DNA from 3 places in the Yersinia aldovae 670-83 genome. Region 3 is predicted to be linked to each of the others. Evidence: predicted binding sites of a transcription regulator. Region 3 holds the regulator's gene; each other region holds the start of a gene.

Region 1 (5,715 bases), 1.5 Mb from region 3:
AAGGCTTCGGCGAACAGTGGTCAGTGATGTTATATCAGTGGCTAAACAACATTGTACAAACGCCTCTTAATGAAACCGGTGTGACATTGGCGCAATTGACGCCGCACAGCAAACTGGCGGAATTACAGTTCTATCTGCCCATCGACACGCTGTTATGTGCCAATGAATTAGACGCTTTAATCAAGCACTATGACCCACTGTCTCGCCAATGCCCGGCACTGGATTTTCAGCAAGTCCGAGGGATGCTCAAAGGGTTTATTGACCTGGTTTTCTGCTGGCAGGGCAAGTATTACTTGCTGGATTACAAATCCAACTGGCTGGGTGAAGATAGCAGCGCCTATACCTACGATGCGATGGCTCAGGCGATGGCTGAACATCGCTATGACCTGCAATATCAGCTTTATACGCTGGCATTACACCGCTATTTACGCCATCGTCTGGCTGATTACGATTATGAACGCGACTTCGGAGGCGTGATTTATCTCTTCTTGCGTGGGGTCGAGCCGCAAAATCCAGCTAACGGTATTTTCAGTTGCCGCCCTGAGTGGGAGCTGATTGAAGGAATGGATCGCGTATTTAGCGGTAAGGCCCATCGTCAGGAGGCGGCGTCAATATGATGGCTTTATTGGCTCAGGCGGTTCGTGACCACTTACTACGCCCGTTGGATCTACAGTTTTCGCGCATGATTGCCGGTGATGATGACCCACAACTCCAACTGGCTGCGGCAATACTTAGCGCAGAAGCCGGGGCCGGGCATGTTTGTCTGCCGATAAGTTGCCTGCAACCCGCTCAGTTTTTTGGTGGGCGGCAACCTGATTTATCTCAAGCACTGTGGCAGGCCGCCGGTGCCCCTGATAAGCCGCGCTGGTTACAGGTGTTGCAACGCTCACCGGCCGTCAGTGATGGCTCGCAGCCCACACCATTGGTATTACAAAATGAACGTTTGTATCTGCAACGGATGTGGCAATACGAAGGGGATGTGGTGCGGTTTATCGCCAGCGATAGCCTGATCACGGCTACCAATGAATCCCTACTCATTGATGAGCCGTTACTCAAGGAGACGTTGGACCGCTTATTTGGTGTGGCAACGCGTGAGGTCGACTGGCAAAAAGTCGCCGCCGCCGTTGCAGTTACCCGCCGGATTTCGGTTATATCTGGTGGGCCAGGAACCGGTAAAACCACCACCGTTGCCAGGCTATTGGTTGCACTGATACAACTTAACTCGGCTCAACGGTTACGCATCCAGCTTGCTGCCCCGACAGGGAAAGCCGCCGCGCGTTTGACTGAATCATTGGGTAAAGCCATCCGCCAGCTCGCCCTAAATGATAATGAGCGAAAATTGATTCCAGATCAGGCATCAACTTTGCACCGTCTGTTGGGTGCTCAACCTAATAGCCAGCGGCTGCGCTTCCATCAAGGTAACCCGTTAAGTCTTGATGTGCTGGTGGTGGATGAGGCTTCTATGGTGGATTTGCCGATGATGGCGCGATTAATTGCGGCATTGCCGGCTAAAGCGCGGGTGATTTTCCTTGGCGATCGCGATCAACTGGCATCGGTTGAAGCGGGAGCTGTACTGGGCGATATCTGCCGTTTTGCTGAATTGGGTTATAGCGACTCGCGAGCTGAACAGCTCACACGGCTGACAGGATATGCACTAAGCGGAGAGATTCCGGTTGGACGTAGTGATAAAGATGCGACCAATGTGCGCGATAGCCTGTGCCTGCTGCGTAAAAGCTATCGCTTTGATGAGAAATCGGGGATCGGTCAACTGGCTTTGGCGGTTAACGCCGGTCAGTATCGCGAGGCATTATCCGTCTTAAACGGTACTTATCGCGATGTTGAACGCTTTCCATTAGTTGATACGGATGATTATCAGGTGTTGCTGGAGGCCAGCATGACGGGTTATCAGCATTATCTTCAGTTGGCTGCTGCGGGTATGGATGCATCTGAAGTGCTGGCGGCATTTGGCCGTTACCAACTGCTGTGCGCATTACGCACCGGGCCATTTGGTGTTAGTGGCTTAAATGAGCGAATTGAGCAGTTGTTACATCGCAACAGGTTGATTGATCGTGCGCCGGGGCCATCTGGCCGCTGGTATGTTGGCCGGCCGGTGATGATCGGGCTTAATGACAGTGCGCTTGGCCTGTTCAATGGGGATGTCGGCATCGCCTTGCTAGATTGTGAGGGGGAGCTGCGGGTGCATTTCCAGTTACCCGATGGCACGATAAAATCGGTGCAACCCAGCCGCCTTCCCAGCCATGAAACGGCTTATGCCATGACCGTGCATAAATCGCAAGGTTCGGAGTTTGAGCATACCGCGTTGGTATTACCTGGCACCTTTATGCCAGTATTGACGCGTGAATTGGTCTACACCGCCATAACGCGTGCTCGCGAGCGATTAACCTTATATTGCAACGATACCGTGTTGAGCAGTGCGATTCGGACACCAACACAGCGCCTTAGTGGATTGGTCGATCGTTTGAATGAAATAAGGTGAGTCACGAAGTAAAACCAAGGGGCGGTTAGCCCCTTGAGGTCATCACAGATCAGCCAACAGGATCTTAGAGCGTCGCTGATAGTTATACAATTCCTGCTTTTGAATCGGTAAAACCTCCACTTCTGCCGGCGTGAAGCCTCGCTCCTGAAACCAGTGGATACTGCGGGTGGTCAGGACAAACAGTTTCTTAAGCCCCATTTGGCGAGCCTGATTGGTGACCCGCTGCAACAGCATTTCGCCGCGTGAAGAGCTGCGATAATCCGGATGCACTGCAACGCAGGCCATTTCGCCTATCTGTTCTTCGGGGAACGGGTAGAGCGCGGCACAAGCAATGGTCAGGTTATCCCGTTCAATAATAGTGAATTTATCAATTTCCATTTCCAACTGTTCACGCGAACGGCGCACCAATATCCCTTGCTGTTCTAATGGTCGAATCAATTCCAGTATTCCACCAATGTCATTGATGGTGGCGCGACGCACTTGCTCGGCGCTCTCCATAACAATCTGTGTACCGATACCGTCACGAGAGAATAGCTCTTGTACCAATGCGCCATCTTCCTGATAGCTCAGTAAATGGCTGCGGCGTACACCACTGCGACACGCTTTTACCGCGCCGCGCAGAAAACGGACTGTTCCTGAGTTGTAATCTCCGTCTTGTTCCAGATCTTCAATGCGCTTTTGCGCATCATTTGGGAACAGTTCTGAGATAATATTGCCTTCGCTATCGGTCACCCCTTGGGATGAGCAGAAGCCAATCATTTTTTCCGCTTTTAGTTTAATCGCTAACTGGGTAGCGACTTCTTCTGACGTAAGGTTAAAACTCTCACCGGTGACCGATACGGCAACTGGCCCCAGTAATACGATCGCACCATTATCCAATTGACGATGAATGGCCTCTTCATCAATACGGCGGATGCGGCCACTATGGCAATAATCCACACCATCATCGACACCCAGTGGCTGAGCAATAATAAAGTTACCGCTAACTACATTAATATGCGCACCTTGCAGCGGTGTATTATTCAGGCTCATCGATAATCTGGCCGTAATATCCAACTGTAATAAACCCGCTGCCTGCTTCACCATTTCCAGTGTTCGGGCGTCAGTAACTCGGGTATGTTTATGATAAATAGGCTCGTAATGGTGTTGTGCCAGATTGCTGTCAATCTGTGGACGTGCGCCGTAAACCACGACCAGCCTGATCCCAAGGCTATGTAGCAAGCCGATATCGTTGACGATACTAGAGAAATTCTCATGTTCAATCGCCTCGCCACCCAGCATGACTACAAATGTTTTGCCACGGTGCGCATTGATATAGGGAACTGAATGGCGAAACCCTTGAACCAGTTCGGTACTACGTTCCTTCACGGCAGACCTCTTTGAATTTTTATTCGCTATTTTTGTATTTTTATTCTTTTTTGGTCAGGATGGCAAGCAACAAATTGCTAATGAATGCATATGTATGGCTCACACTCATTAATAAATTGAATAACATAAAAATGTTTTTCTAATGACAGCATGGGATTGATTCGTTAAAGTTTTTACACATAAACTTTTTTGGTCGTTTTTTCTTCATATATTGGTAGTTACTTTGGAGTTACATGGCAGATTCGAATCATAATTCTGGGCGTCGCCGTCTATTGCAAGGTGCCGCGAGCGCCTGGATGCTGAGTGTCAGCCGGGTTGGGTTTGCTGCTTCGTCACATATTATTGCTGTCCGGGTGTGGCCTTCTTCAACCTATACCCGCGTAACGCTGGAATCCAATACCCCGCTGAAATACCGTCAGTTCAACCTGACTAATCCTGATCGCATCGTCGTTGATATCGAGGGGGTACATCTAAACAGTGTGCTGAAAGAGATCAGTAATCAGGTGCAGTCCGGCGATCCTTATCTAAAACAGGCGCGGGTAGGGCAATTTGATAAGAATACTGTCCGCCTGGTATTGGAACTCAAGCAGAGTATCAGCCCACAACTATTTACCCTGAAACCTTTTGCAGAGTTCCGTAACCGTCTGGTGGTCGATTTATACCCGAAAGAGGGCGGAAGCTCAGCAGAAAATGACCCACTGTTGGCATTATTGGAAGATTACAATAAAGGGAACGTTGAGCGGAACCTACCGGCAGAGACACCTAAAGCGGGTAAGGCTGGACGTGATAGACCGATTGTTATCATGCTAGACCCTGGGCATGGCGGGGAAGATCCCGGTGCGATTGGTAAAAATAAAACCCGTGAAAAAGATGTTGTGCTGCAAATTGCTCGCCGGCTACAGGCGCTCATCCAGAAAGAAGCCAATATGCGGGTATTTATGACCCGCAATGAAGATGTGTTTATTCCGCTAAAAGTTCGAGTGGCGAAAGCCCGTAAGTTGCGTGCCGATTTATTTATTTCAATTCATGCCGATGCGTTCACCAATCGCGCGGCCAGAGGCTCGTCGGTATTTGCGTTATCAACCAAAGGGGCAACCAGTACCACGGCACGTTTTCTGGCTCAGACACAGAACGAAGCAGACCAGATTGGTGGGATCAGTAAAAGTGGTGATCGCTATCTGGACCATACCATGATTGATTTGCTACAAACGGCGACGATTAACGATAGCCTGAAGTTCGGCAAAGAAGTGCTGAATCGGATGGGTAAAATCAATAAGCTGCACAAGAATCGTGTTGACCAGGCTGGTTTTGCTGTATTAAAAGCCCCCGATATTCCATCTATTCTGGTTGAGACCGCTTTTATCAGTAATTTGGAAGAAGAGCGAAAATTGCGAACCAGCAGTTTTCAGCAGCAAATTGCTGAATCTATTTTTGCTGGCATCAAAGCTTATTTTGCCAATGGTGGCGCGATGGCACGGTTGTAACTGGGAAGGGCATTGATATATAGCAGGGGCAGGATTGCCCTTGCTTAACCGAATTGTTGTAATTTATTGAATGCCAGAAACAAAAAAACACCCTGAAGGGTGTCTGATGTTGATACGAAAATAATTAAGAATTGGTTGCGGGGGCCGGATTTGAACCGACGACCTTCGGGTTATGAGCCCGACGAGCTACCAGGCTGCTCCACCCCGCGTCCGTCTTAATACTATTTTCTATCTTGCTACTACTTTTCATTACTTAATGGTGTAATTGGTTGCGGGGGCCGGATTTGAACCGACGACCTTCGGGTTATGAGCCCGACGAGCTACCAGGCTGCTCCACCCCGCGTCCGTCATTACACTATTTACTTC
Region 2 (5,715 bases), 640 kb from region 3:
GACTGACGCTGGAATAGACGCCGGAGGTCTGTTCCAGTATATCTGCCGCATGGCGGGCGGGGCGATTATCCAACTGCTCTCGGGTAATTTCACTGACCGAACGCGGTTCATCATAGACCCAATCATCATCATGATAGTTACCACTCCCCTCAACTTTGAGTGGATCTAACACCACATCACTCTCAGCAGGTACTACTGATGTTGCTGCTGCCGTTATCTCCGCAAACACCCTCCCTGAATACCCTTGTGCTGCCAGTGCTAATAATATACCTATTGCAACCTTATTCATTGAGACTATTATTCTTCTTTTATCTCTACCTGTATTATCCATTTATGAGATTTCATCCTTAGGAATATAATTAACCAGTTAACTGTATAATATTACTTGAATGGCATACCTTGCAGCAGCCAGTAATAAAATCAATCCTGAACAATCCGAGGCGTTGGTTAATTGTAGAATGTGAAAATCTCTATTAACGTAATGAGTTACGTTTTTTAGTAAAAATAAGTGCAATTATAAATACAATAGCCGCCCTGCCACTTTATTAATAAATAAAGTAACGTGTGAGGAAAATAGAATCATGACTATTTCCCATAGGGAGAAAAATTTATTTTTAATCTTAGTAGAGGTTTCACTACAACGCCAGCAGTTGATAATGCTTATCATAATCATTAAGGGGTACAAACTCAACGTGATATTAAAATAAAAACCTTATAATCCTGAAAATATTGGTTTTAATAGTAATAAACAAATCAGTAAATAATCATTACTGTAACGTGATTAAAAATAGAAGAGTCAGAAAAATAACAAAAAAATTATTTTAACTACCTTTATAGGTAAAACGGGCCACTATAAAAGTAGCCCGTTCCCAATATTAATACCCGACGAACTAAGACAGCCGTATTTTCGCTTCAGTAATGGCTAAAGCGACCTGCTGTGGCGAAACACCGCCTTTAGCAGCCCGTTTATCCAGGCAAGATTGCAGGGCCAGAATCGGATAGACATCATCACCAATCACCGGACTGAATTTTTGTAAATCAGCCAGCGATAATGCTTCCAGCGCTTTACCCAGACGAATGGCTTCAACCACCGCTTCACCGACAATATGATGCGCTTCGCGAAACGGTATGCCCTTAGCGACCAGATAGTCCGCCAGTTCGGTGGCGTTGGCATAACCTTGTTCCGCTGCCTCTTTACAACGTGGGCGTTTTACCTGAATGCCATCTAACACCAGCGCTGCCATATGCAAGCAATCGAGCCAAGTATCGAGCGCATCAAACAGCCCTTCTTTGTCTTCCTGCATGTCTTTGTTATAAGCCAGAGGCAAGCCTTTTAGCGTCATCATCATCCCGGTCAATGCACCTTGTACGCGGCCACATTTTCCACGGATTAATTCCAGTGCATCCGGATTTTTCTTCTGTGGCATCAGGGAAGAGCCTGACGTAACACGATCAGATAAATCGACGAAAGCCGCTTCACCACTGTTGAAGAAAATCAGATCTTCAGCGAAACGGGATAAATGCACCATGCCGATACTGGCATCAGACAGTAATTCCAGCACATGGTCTCGGTCTGAAACGCTGTCCAAACTGTTACGGGTGGCGGAAGCAAAACCTAACCAACCCGCCAGTTGTTCGCGATCAATCGGATAAGCAGTACCGGCCAGTGCGCCGCTACCTAATGGGCTAACATCCAAACGTTTCAATGTATCTTGCAGACGACTTTCATCACGCGCCAGCATTTCGACATAAGCCAGACACCAGTGCGCGAAAGTCACCGGTTGGGCGCGCTGCAAATGGGTATAACCCGGCATCACCGCATCCTGATTGGCTTCGGCAGTGATAACCAGCGCTTGTTGCAATTGCTGCACGGCGGTTTTTAATTCGGTTATCTGGAATTTACACCACAACTTTAGGTCAGTCGCCACCTGGTCGTTACGGCTGCGCCCGGTATGCAGTTTTTTGCCTAAATCACCAACTTTATCAATCAGTTTGGTTTCTACCCAACTGTGAATATCCTCGGCATCACTGTTCAAAATAGCCTGTGGATCGGCCTGAACTTCCTCTAATAAAACAAAGAGCGCCTGCTCAAGTTGTTGCTGTTCGGCAGCCGTTAAAACGCCCACGGTCACCAGTGCCTTCGACCAGGCCACAGAACCTATAATATCCTGCTCTGCCAGTCGGTAATCAAACCGTAGGGAATCGTTAAATTGCTTAAAACGCTGATCTGCCGCCTGACTGAACCGTCCGCCCCACAATGCCATAATCTTGCTTCCCTAATGTCTGAATAAATACCCTTTGTATTTGAAGCCGCAGCGGTGTTAGCTACGCTCACGCACCCAAATCACTTACTTGAGTAAGCTCATTGGGATGAGTCCACTTGCTGCCTACCTGCAACTCCAACTACTTTGGGTTTAACTTTATAGTAAATAATATTAGGCCGAAATACGTGTACCGATCGGCTCACCATTAAACAATGCAGGTAATTGGTCTGCATGACGCCAACTGGCGATATCTACCGGGCGGCCCAATGTGCGCGCTGCATCCAGTGCTGCATTCACTTTAACCACCATGCCATCGGTGATAATACCTTGTGCGATGAGTTGCTCGGCTTTTTGCGCCGTCATTTCAGCAATGCGCTGGCCTTTACCATCTAAAATCCCGCTGACATCCGACAGTAAAATTAAATCTGCTGCCAATGTCGCCGCCAAAGCCGTCGCCGCCTGATCAGCATTTACATTCATCAGACCACCCTCTTTAGTAATGCCAATAGAGCTGATGATTGGCATGTAATTTGCGGCCAGTAAGGTTTGTACCAGAGCCGGTGAGCCAGCTTCGGCTTTGCCCACATGCCCCAGCTCAGTATCCAGCGGGGTGACCGACACGGTATTACCATCGCCTAAACATAAGCCAACAGCATTGATATCATGCTTCACCGCCCAAGCCAGCAACGTTTTGTTGGCAGTTCCTGCTAATGCGCCGGTGATAATGTCAATTTGATCGGCTGGCGTCACACGCAGGCCGTTTTTCTTCACCACCGGCAACGCGAGTTTTTTCATCAAATCGTCTACCAGACAGCCACCACCGTGCATAATCACCAGCGGGCGCTCATGCTTCTCACGATAGGTCACCAATGCAGTAAACAGACGCTCCAGCGCTTCTTCGCTGTCTAGCAACACGCCACCTAATTTAATGACCAACGGGTTCATCATGTTTCGCCTCAATATAATTGGATAAAAATGTCAGTTCCGGCCCTGTTGCTTAGCGTTTTATTGCTTACAGCAGGGATTGGGTTTCCGCAAAGCCAAAACGTATATTCATGCACTGCACAGCCTGGGCCGCCGCGCCTTTCAGCAGGTTATCTTCGGTTGCGACAATAATTAAATGCTCACCTTGTACAGCGAAACCGATATCACAGAAAGGTAACCCGACCACCGCTTTCAGTGCCGGAACACCTTGTTTATACAGCCGTACCAGTGGCTTATCCTGATAGGCATTATGGTATGCCTGAGCAATATCCTGTGCCGTCACACCCACGTTTAAACGGCAGGTGATGGTCGCCAAAATACCACGAGCGAAATTCCCCAAGTGCGGGGTAAAAATCACTGGCGTACCAAGATGGGCGACAATTTCCGGCTGATGACGATGATTAAACAAACCATACGGCTGCAAACTCACTTCACAGAAACTGTTGCCGATGCTGGCTTTACGCCCCGCACCACTAACACCGCTGACCGCGTTGATCACCGGCCACTGTGCTTCATTCAATAATTTATTATCAACCAACGGTTTAAGCGCTAGCTGGGATGCGGTCGGATAACAACCAGGCACCGCTACCAATTGAGCCAGCTTAATTTCTTCGGCTTGCCATTCAGCTAGCCCATAGACCGCTTTATCCAACCAATCGGCATGTTGATGCTCAAAACCGTAATATTGACTATAAAACGCCGCATCCTGCACCCGGAATGCACCGGAGAGATCAAACACCACACAACCCGCTGCCAGGAATTGTGGCGCTAAATCATGGCTGACCTCATGAGCGGTGGCGAGGAAGACGACATCAACGCCTTTTGCCGCTTGAGCCACATCCACCAAGGGTTGCAGCGGAAGATCAATAATGCCTTTTAGTTGCGGATGAAGATCAGAAAGTAATTTTCCTGCATCTGCACTTTGCGCTGAAACCGTTAAACCGGTTATGTTCATATGTGGGTGACGATTTAGGTAAGCCGTAAGCTCCGCTCCGGCATAGCCGCTGGCACCAACAATTAGCGTATTTAACATGGGTTCCGTTTATACCTTCTGAGTATTCTTACCGAGATATATACCTCATTATGAATATGGGTATAACAACATAAGTAGTCAAAACCAGTAGTTGGGTTCTCAGCAAGGTTTTACTGTTCCCCAATATGATTGAGCATTGACATTTTCGTAAATTTAAGGGTGTTTTTCAGTTCCCTTACGCTCAAGCTTAATGTATTTTTATTCACAATAAATGCATGAATATTGATACTACCCTAACCAAAGGCTGTCAACAGTGAAGATGAAATTACCTCCATTTATTGAGCTGTATCGGGCGCTAATCGCCACGCCATCGATCAGTGCGACCGATAGCGCCCTTGATCAAAGCAATGAGGCGCTAATCAACTTGCTGGCCGGATGGTTTGCTGATCTGGGTTTTCGCGTCGAAATCCAACCAGTACCGGATACACGCCACAAATTTAATCTACTTGCCAGCATCGGAGAAGGTCGCGGTGGCTTACTGTTGGCAGGCCATACCGATACCGTGCCTTTTGATGAAGGCCGCTGGACTCGCGACCCTTTCACTCTGACCGAGCATGACAATAAATTGTATGGTCTGGGTACTGCCGACATGAAAGGCTTCTTTGCCTTTATTCTTGATGCGATGCGCGATATTGATGCCAGTACATTGAGCAAGCCGCTCTATATTTTGGCCACTGCTGATGAAGAGACGACGATGGCAGGCGCGCGCTATTTTGCCGCGTCCACCCAATTACGCCCTGACTTTGCCATTATCGGTGAGCCAACATCGCTGCAACCAGTACGCGCGCATAAAGGGCATATTTCCAATGCGATTCGTATTACCGGTCAATCGGGGCATTCCAGTGATCCGGCGCGCGGTGTTAATGCCATTGATTTAATGCATGAATCGATTACCGAGCTAATGAAGCTGCGTACCACCCTGCAAGAGCGTTATAACAACCCGGCATTTGCTATTCCTTATCCGACAATGAATTTCGGTCATATCAATGGGGGTGATGCGGCAAACCGTATCTGTGCTTGCTGTGAATTACATATGGATATCCGCCCGTTGCCGGGGCTGACATTAAGTGATCTGGATGAATTGATGACCGAAGCACTGGCACCGGTCAGTGCCCGCTGGCCGGGTCGCTTGAGTATTGACCAACTGCATCCACCGATTCCGGGCTATGAATGTCCGACAGATCATCATATGGTCGGGGTTATCGAGGAATTACTGGGTGAGCGCACGGCAGTGGTGAACTACTGCACCGAAGCCCCGTTTATTCAGCAAATTTGCCCGACATTGGTGCTGGGGCCAGGTTCCATCAATCAGGCCCATCAGCCGGATGAATTTATCGATATGGCCTTTATTGAGCCAACTCGTGAGTTGATTGGTCAGTTAGTGGATCATTTCTGCCAGCAATAGTTACCTCTTAGGGGGTAGGTGATCAATTT
Region 3 (5,715 bases):
ATCCCTGAATCTACGGTTAAATATCGAGTTAATAACAAACAACGCATCTGATGGCAGCAGTGTAGCCCAAAGGTAAGAATGATTCATAGGCAATTCCATTTCTTCTCTCTGTTCTGAGCGGTAGAATGGTGACAAACTCGAAGCTTATTAATACGGAAAATTTATGCGCATTCACATATTAGGTATCTGCGGCACTTTTATGGGCGGCTTGGCGATGCTTGCCCGCTCTTTAGGGCATCAAGTGACCGGAGCGGATGCTAACGTGTATCCACCGATGAGCACATTGCTAGAAAATCAAGGGATTGAGTTGATTCAGGGATACGACCCCACTCAATTGGAACCCGTACCTGATTTAGTGATTATTGGTAATGCCATGACCCGCGGTAACCCTTGTGTCGAAGCGGTTTTGGAGCGAGGGATTCCCTATGTTTCCGGCCCACAGTGGCTACATGACTATGTGCTGCCAGAGCGTTGGGTATTGGCTGTTGCGGGGACTCACGGTAAAACCACCACGGCGGGGATGTTGACCTGGATTCTGGAAGCCTGTGGTTATGAACCCGGTTTTGTCATTGGCGGCGTACCGGGCAATTTCGATGTTTCAGCGCGTTTAGGCAATAGCCCATTCTTTGTTATTGAAGCAGATGAATATGATTGCGCCTTCTTTGATAAGCGCTCTAAATTTGTTCACTACAGCCCAAGAACGCTGATAATGAATAACCTTGAGTTCGATCATGCGGATATTTTTGATGATCTTAAGGCAATCCAGAAGCAATTCCATCATCTGGTACGTCTGGTGCCGGGCAAAGGCAAAATTATCGTACCGGATAATGACAATCCTCTGAAACAAGTGATGGCGATGGGCTGCTGGAGTGAACAAGAGCTGGTGGGGGAAACAGGCAGCTGGTTTGCACGTAAAGTTGCGGTGGATGCCAGTGTCTTTGAAGTGTTCCTCGACAATGAATTAGTGGGCGAGGTCAGTTGGTCATTGGTGGGTGAGCATAATATGCATAACGGTTTGATGGCCATTGCTGCTGCCCGTCATGTGGGCGTGCTACCGGCAGATGCTTGTCGGGCGCTGGGGGATTTTATTAATGCCCGTCGCCGTTTGGAATTACGCGGTGAAGCTCATGGTGTCACGGTTTATGATGATTTTGCCCATCATCCTACGGCGATTCTTGCGACACTGGCGGCGCTGCGCAGTAAAGTCGGCGGAACTGCACGTATTTTGGCGGTACTCGAGCCACGCTCTAACACCATGAAATTAGGGTTGTGCAAGAATGAGTTAGCACCATCGCTAGGCCGTGCAGATGAAGTCTTCCTGTTCCAGCCGCAGCATATCCCGTGGCAGGTGGTAGAGGTTGCAGAAGCCTGTATTCAACCAGCCCATTGGAGCGCAGATATCGATACATTAGTCGATATGATTACCAAGACGGCATTGCCGGGTGATCATATTCTCGTGATGAGTAATGGCGGTTTTGGCGGTATTCATGACAAGCTTTTAACGGCCTTGAGCAAGAAAGCAGAGCAAGACCTTCAATCGCAGGATTAATTCGGACAAAAAATCCCCCGCATTGCGGGGGTAAAAGGTTCGTCAGACACGACGACGAGGGATTATTCGGTCAGTAAATCGAGTGGTTGGATAGGCACTCTGTTCAATCGAATCGGCTATAAATAACTATTTAGTTTTTATTTTCAACAGACTGAACACATTACCCTGCACAAATTATCGATATTGAAAGTATGCCCCAGCGGATGGGGCATTTACTTTTCACTTTTACGCTCGATCTTATTTGTAGATCTTGGCAGTGGCATGCCAGTTATTCTCTTCACGAACTTCGATCACTTTGTAAGCTTTAGCACCCATCGCATCTGCTTTATCAGACAGCGCCTGACTGATATCGGATGGTGCGCCGTTAATCCCACTGACAGTAATCGTACCCATTGGTTGTAGGTTAGCAGCTTGATTGTCATTGATGGAATCTGCTGCAAAAACGCCAAATGAAAGTGCAGATAGAATGCTCATGGTTGCGATGGTAGTTTTAATTTTCATTTTATTGCCTCTATTTATTATTTATCACTTTATGGTAAGTGTGATTTACATCACGGAAATGAGTATACATCTAGTAACTGTAAATATTAATAGCTGACTAATAATATTTAAGGTCACTTTATTGTCCGTTACTACTTTTTAAGAACTAAAAGGAATAAAAAACGGCTAAAAAATGATGTTATAAGGTAAAAAATGAGTTTTTTCATTAGGATAGGGATTTTTAACTAAAAGTGCGAAAGCTGGGGTCAATTTGACCCATTATTGAGAAAAAGCAGTGTTATCTGATGTATTAAGACAGAAGGGGGCGTGGAATTGGCTGTAATAAGGAACGGAACTGGATTAATTCGCTGGCTTCATCAATATAATGCGGCACAGTAGGCCGCATCTATTGTTTTTATCTATGTAAGAGGCAATTACAGCTCTTGTTCAAATAACCCGAGGATAGCCTCGTGCAATTGTTTAACCGTAAAGCCTCTGGCTGGTGTGGTAAAAATGGTGTCATCACCAGCAATGCTACCCAAAATACCTTCAGCTTTGCCTAATGAATCTAGCAGGCGTGCAATCAGTTGTGCAGCACCTGGGCTGGTATTAATCACAACCACCGACTCATTATAGTCGACGTCCAATACCAGATTCTTCAACGGGCTGCTGGTGGTAGGGACGCCTAATTCGGCGGGTAAACAGTAAACCATCTCCATTTTGGCATTCCGCGTTCTGACGGCACCAAACTTTGTCAGCATCCGTGACACTTTGGATTGGTTAATATTTTCAAAGCCTTCTTCTTGCAGCGCCAAAACAATCTCACCTTGAGAACTGAATTTCTCTTCCTTCAATAACGCCTTAAACGCCTTGATAAGATCTTCTTGTTTCGCGGGATTACGCATTTTTTATGCCTTGATCAGTCAATAGTGAATAGGATTATTATGCATATAAATGAATTTTTATTCAACATGACTGTGGAGTATTGCTGAGAAAAGCACTGATATCAAGGTGGCGTGGGATGTTAACATTATCTTACTGTTAAAATTATGCTAAATCAGTTTTTATCATTATGAGTTATTGGTAGCAAAAATGTTATTAAAATGATGTTGTTCTGATGTAACTGAAGGGTGTAATGTAACCGCCGATTAACCTGTCATGAATATCTCGGTAATTTTTAGAATAATGTGCGCTATATCATTAATGAATAAGCGATTTACTCTAAAATAGACGGACGTTATGCGCCTTTTTGATGCGTGATATCTCAATCTGGCTGTTAATAGATTGTGTTTAAAATCACCTTAAATTAAGGTGCGTAAATAAATGAATTCACGGCAAATTCAAATTAAATATAATAGGAGTATAGGATGAAAGTTGCAGTTCTCGGTGCCGCAGGCGGTATCGGCCAGGCCCTCGCTCTTCTACTCAAGACCCAGCTTCCTTCAGGTTCAGACCTCTCATTGTATGATATCGCACCCGTGACTCCAGGTGTTGCGGTTGATCTGAGCCATATCCCGACCGCTGTTAATATTAAAGGCTTCAGCGGCGAAGATGCTACCCCAGCACTACAAGGGGCAGATATTGTTCTGATTTCAGCCGGTGTGGCACGTAAACCTGGCATGGATCGTTCAGACCTGTTCAATGTAAATGCGGGTATCGTTCGTAATCTGGTTGAGCAAATCGCGCGTACTTGCCCGAAAGCATTAATCGGCATCATTACTAACCCAGTAAACACCACCGTAGCAATCGCTGCGGAAGTACTTAAAAAAGCGGGTGTTTATGATAAAAACAAGCTGTTCGGTATCACTACCCTGGATACCATCCGTTCGAACACCTTTGTTGCTGAATTAAAAGGTAAGCAACCACAGGATATCGAAGTGCCAGTGATCGGTGGCCATTCAGGTGTCACCATTTTGCCATTACTGTCACAAATCCCAGGTGTTAGCTTTACTGAACAAGAAGTGGCTGATCTGACCAAGCGCATTCAGAATGCAGGTACTGAAGTGGTTGAAGCCAAAGCCGGTGGCGGCTCTGCAACGTTGTCTATGGGGCAGGCTGCTGCACGTTTCGGCCTTTCTCTGGTTCGTGCTTTGCAAGGCGAAAGCAATGTTGTTGAATGTTCTTACGTTGAAGGTGATGGCAAGTATGCCCGCTTCTTTGCTCAGCCCATTCTGCTGGGTAAAAACGGTGTCGCTGAACGTAAAGATATCGGTAAACTGAGTGCTTTTGAGCAACAAGCACTGGAAAATATGCTTGATGTACTGCACAAAGACATCGAGTTAGGTGAGAAGTTTGTCAACTAAGCCCTAATATAGGGGCTAAAGTTGCCCCTAAGGTAACACTATCAACCGCCGTTACATGCTATCGGCGGTTTTTTTATGCCTGCGTAGTAACCGGGCGTATCCTTACTTTACGATCAAGAAGATTCCCTGTTTTCGGATCGTAATAACGTGTTGGCCAAATTTCGGCGGGGTGAATTTCCAGATACTCAGCAATCAGCCATTCTCCTTTTGGCCAGGGGCGAGTCAAGGCATTAGCAAGCGTTGATGAACTTAACCCTGCTTCTCTGGACAGTGCCGCCAGAGTCGTACCTCTTTTACGTAGTGCAGCAATGATGTCGGCTGGGTGCCAATCTGATTTCCTTAAAATCATCTTTAATCCTTTTTTTTTCCAAGCTGCTGGCGTGTTAGTGATATAAATAACGGTACATCGTTAATCGTACTGTGAACAGAAAGTAACCATTTAGAAAGATCATAGCATTTATTTTCCCAAAAATTTTAAATGTTTTCTAAATATTCCTTTTTTGTGTCACGGCGCATATTAGGAAGCAACACCATGAAAAAAGAGTGGTTTGCCGCTAAGGAATTGGCAGGTCTTGAGGGGCTACCATCATCACCGCAAGGTATAAATCTCATGGCAAAACGTGAGGGATGGGAGCAACGACGGCGTCGGGGAGTTCAGGGGAAGGCGGTTGAATATCATATTGAAAGCCTCCCAGCCACGATACTGGGGTCATTACAACTCAGAGAAGAGCCCGCTCAGTATACGACGAGGCAAGATCCTCTCGCGGTCTGGGTCGAAGCTTACTATCGCTTTACGGAAGACGAGCGGGAACAGATCCTAAGTTTTATTTTTCGTGAAGGTGCAAGAAGTTTGATTGAGCGACTGACAAAGGATTAGCGTTCCTGCCTGCGCAATGCAATCGGGGCTTGCTGTACAACTCATGGAGCGAGTGTATATATGAAAAAAGAATGGATCACAGCGGTTGAATTAGTTGGTATCGCAGGATTGCCGTATAGTCCGGCAGGCGTGAATGGCCGAGCCAGAAAGGAAGGGTGGGAGCGCAGACGTAAAACCGGCGTACAGGGAAAGGCGGTGGAATATTCAATTGAAGGGCTGCCACCCGATGTACTGAATGTTTTACGCTTACAAGAAACTACGGCGGAATATACGTTGCCGCGACAAGATCCCTTAGCCGTATGGATTGAGGCTTATAATCAACTCACCGATGCCGAACGTTCCCAAGTCGTTGCATTCTTGCTCCGGGAAGGCGTCGGTACATTGATAAAGCGGTTAGTCTAATACCCGAAAGGTAAACCCGGGCGGTAAAGCGCGGGTTTCTTAATAACTCCAATTATTTTCTTAAAAATTGCGCTGTACTGCAATATGCGCTAGCCCTTCCAGAG

The links. Region 3 encodes ArgR, which controls arginine synthesis, uptake and breakdown. Its sites were predicted from a motif close to ANTGAATAAAAATACANT; they were not measured.
Region 1: a site for ArgR is predicted at 3,897-3,914, ahead of argA (amino-acid N-acetyltransferase). Genes of this name have one in related genera too.
Region 2: a site for ArgR is predicted at 4,471-4,488, ahead of argC (N-acetyl-gamma-glutamyl-phosphate reductase). Genes of this name have one in related genera too.

Annotation. Positions count from the first base shown of each region.
Region 1 is NZ_CP009781.1:1,726,181-1,731,895, reverse strand. It holds gene recB (exodeoxyribonuclease V subunit beta) at 1-617, shown strand, start outside; gene recD (exodeoxyribonuclease V subunit alpha) at 614-2,497, shown strand; gene argA (amino-acid N-acetyltransferase) at 2,540-3,865, opposite strand; gene amiC (N-acetylmuramoyl-L-alanine amidase AmiC) at 4,099-5,349, shown strand; tRNA gene AT01_RS07980 (tRNA-Met) at 5,482-5,558, opposite strand; tRNA gene AT01_RS07975 (tRNA-Met) at 5,616-5,692, opposite strand.
Region 2 is NZ_CP009781.1:2,550,168-2,555,882, forward strand. It holds gene AT01_RS11605 (TonB-dependent hemoglobin/transferrin/lactoferrin family receptor) at 1-331, opposite strand, end outside; gene argH (argininosuccinate lyase) at 891-2,264, opposite strand; gene argB (acetylglutamate kinase) at 2,436-3,212, opposite strand; gene argC (N-acetyl-gamma-glutamyl-phosphate reductase) at 3,277-4,281, opposite strand; gene argE (acetylornithine deacetylase) at 4,541-5,686, shown strand.
Region 3 is NZ_CP009781.1:3,194,089-3,199,803, forward strand. It holds gene mpl (UDP-N-acetylmuramate:L-alanyl-gamma-D-glutamyl-meso-diaminopimelate ligase) at 164-1,549, shown strand; gene yhcN (peroxide/acid stress response protein YhcN) at 1,787-2,050, opposite strand; gene argR (transcriptional regulator ArgR) at 2,464-2,934, opposite strand; gene mdh (malate dehydrogenase) at 3,397-4,332, shown strand; gene AT01_RS14515 (helix-turn-helix domain-containing protein) at 4,406-4,681, opposite strand; gene AT01_RS14520 (DNA-binding protein) at 4,865-5,209, shown strand; gene AT01_RS14525 (DNA-binding protein) at 5,270-5,611, shown strand; gene ispB (octaprenyl diphosphate synthase) at 5,672-5,715, opposite strand, start outside.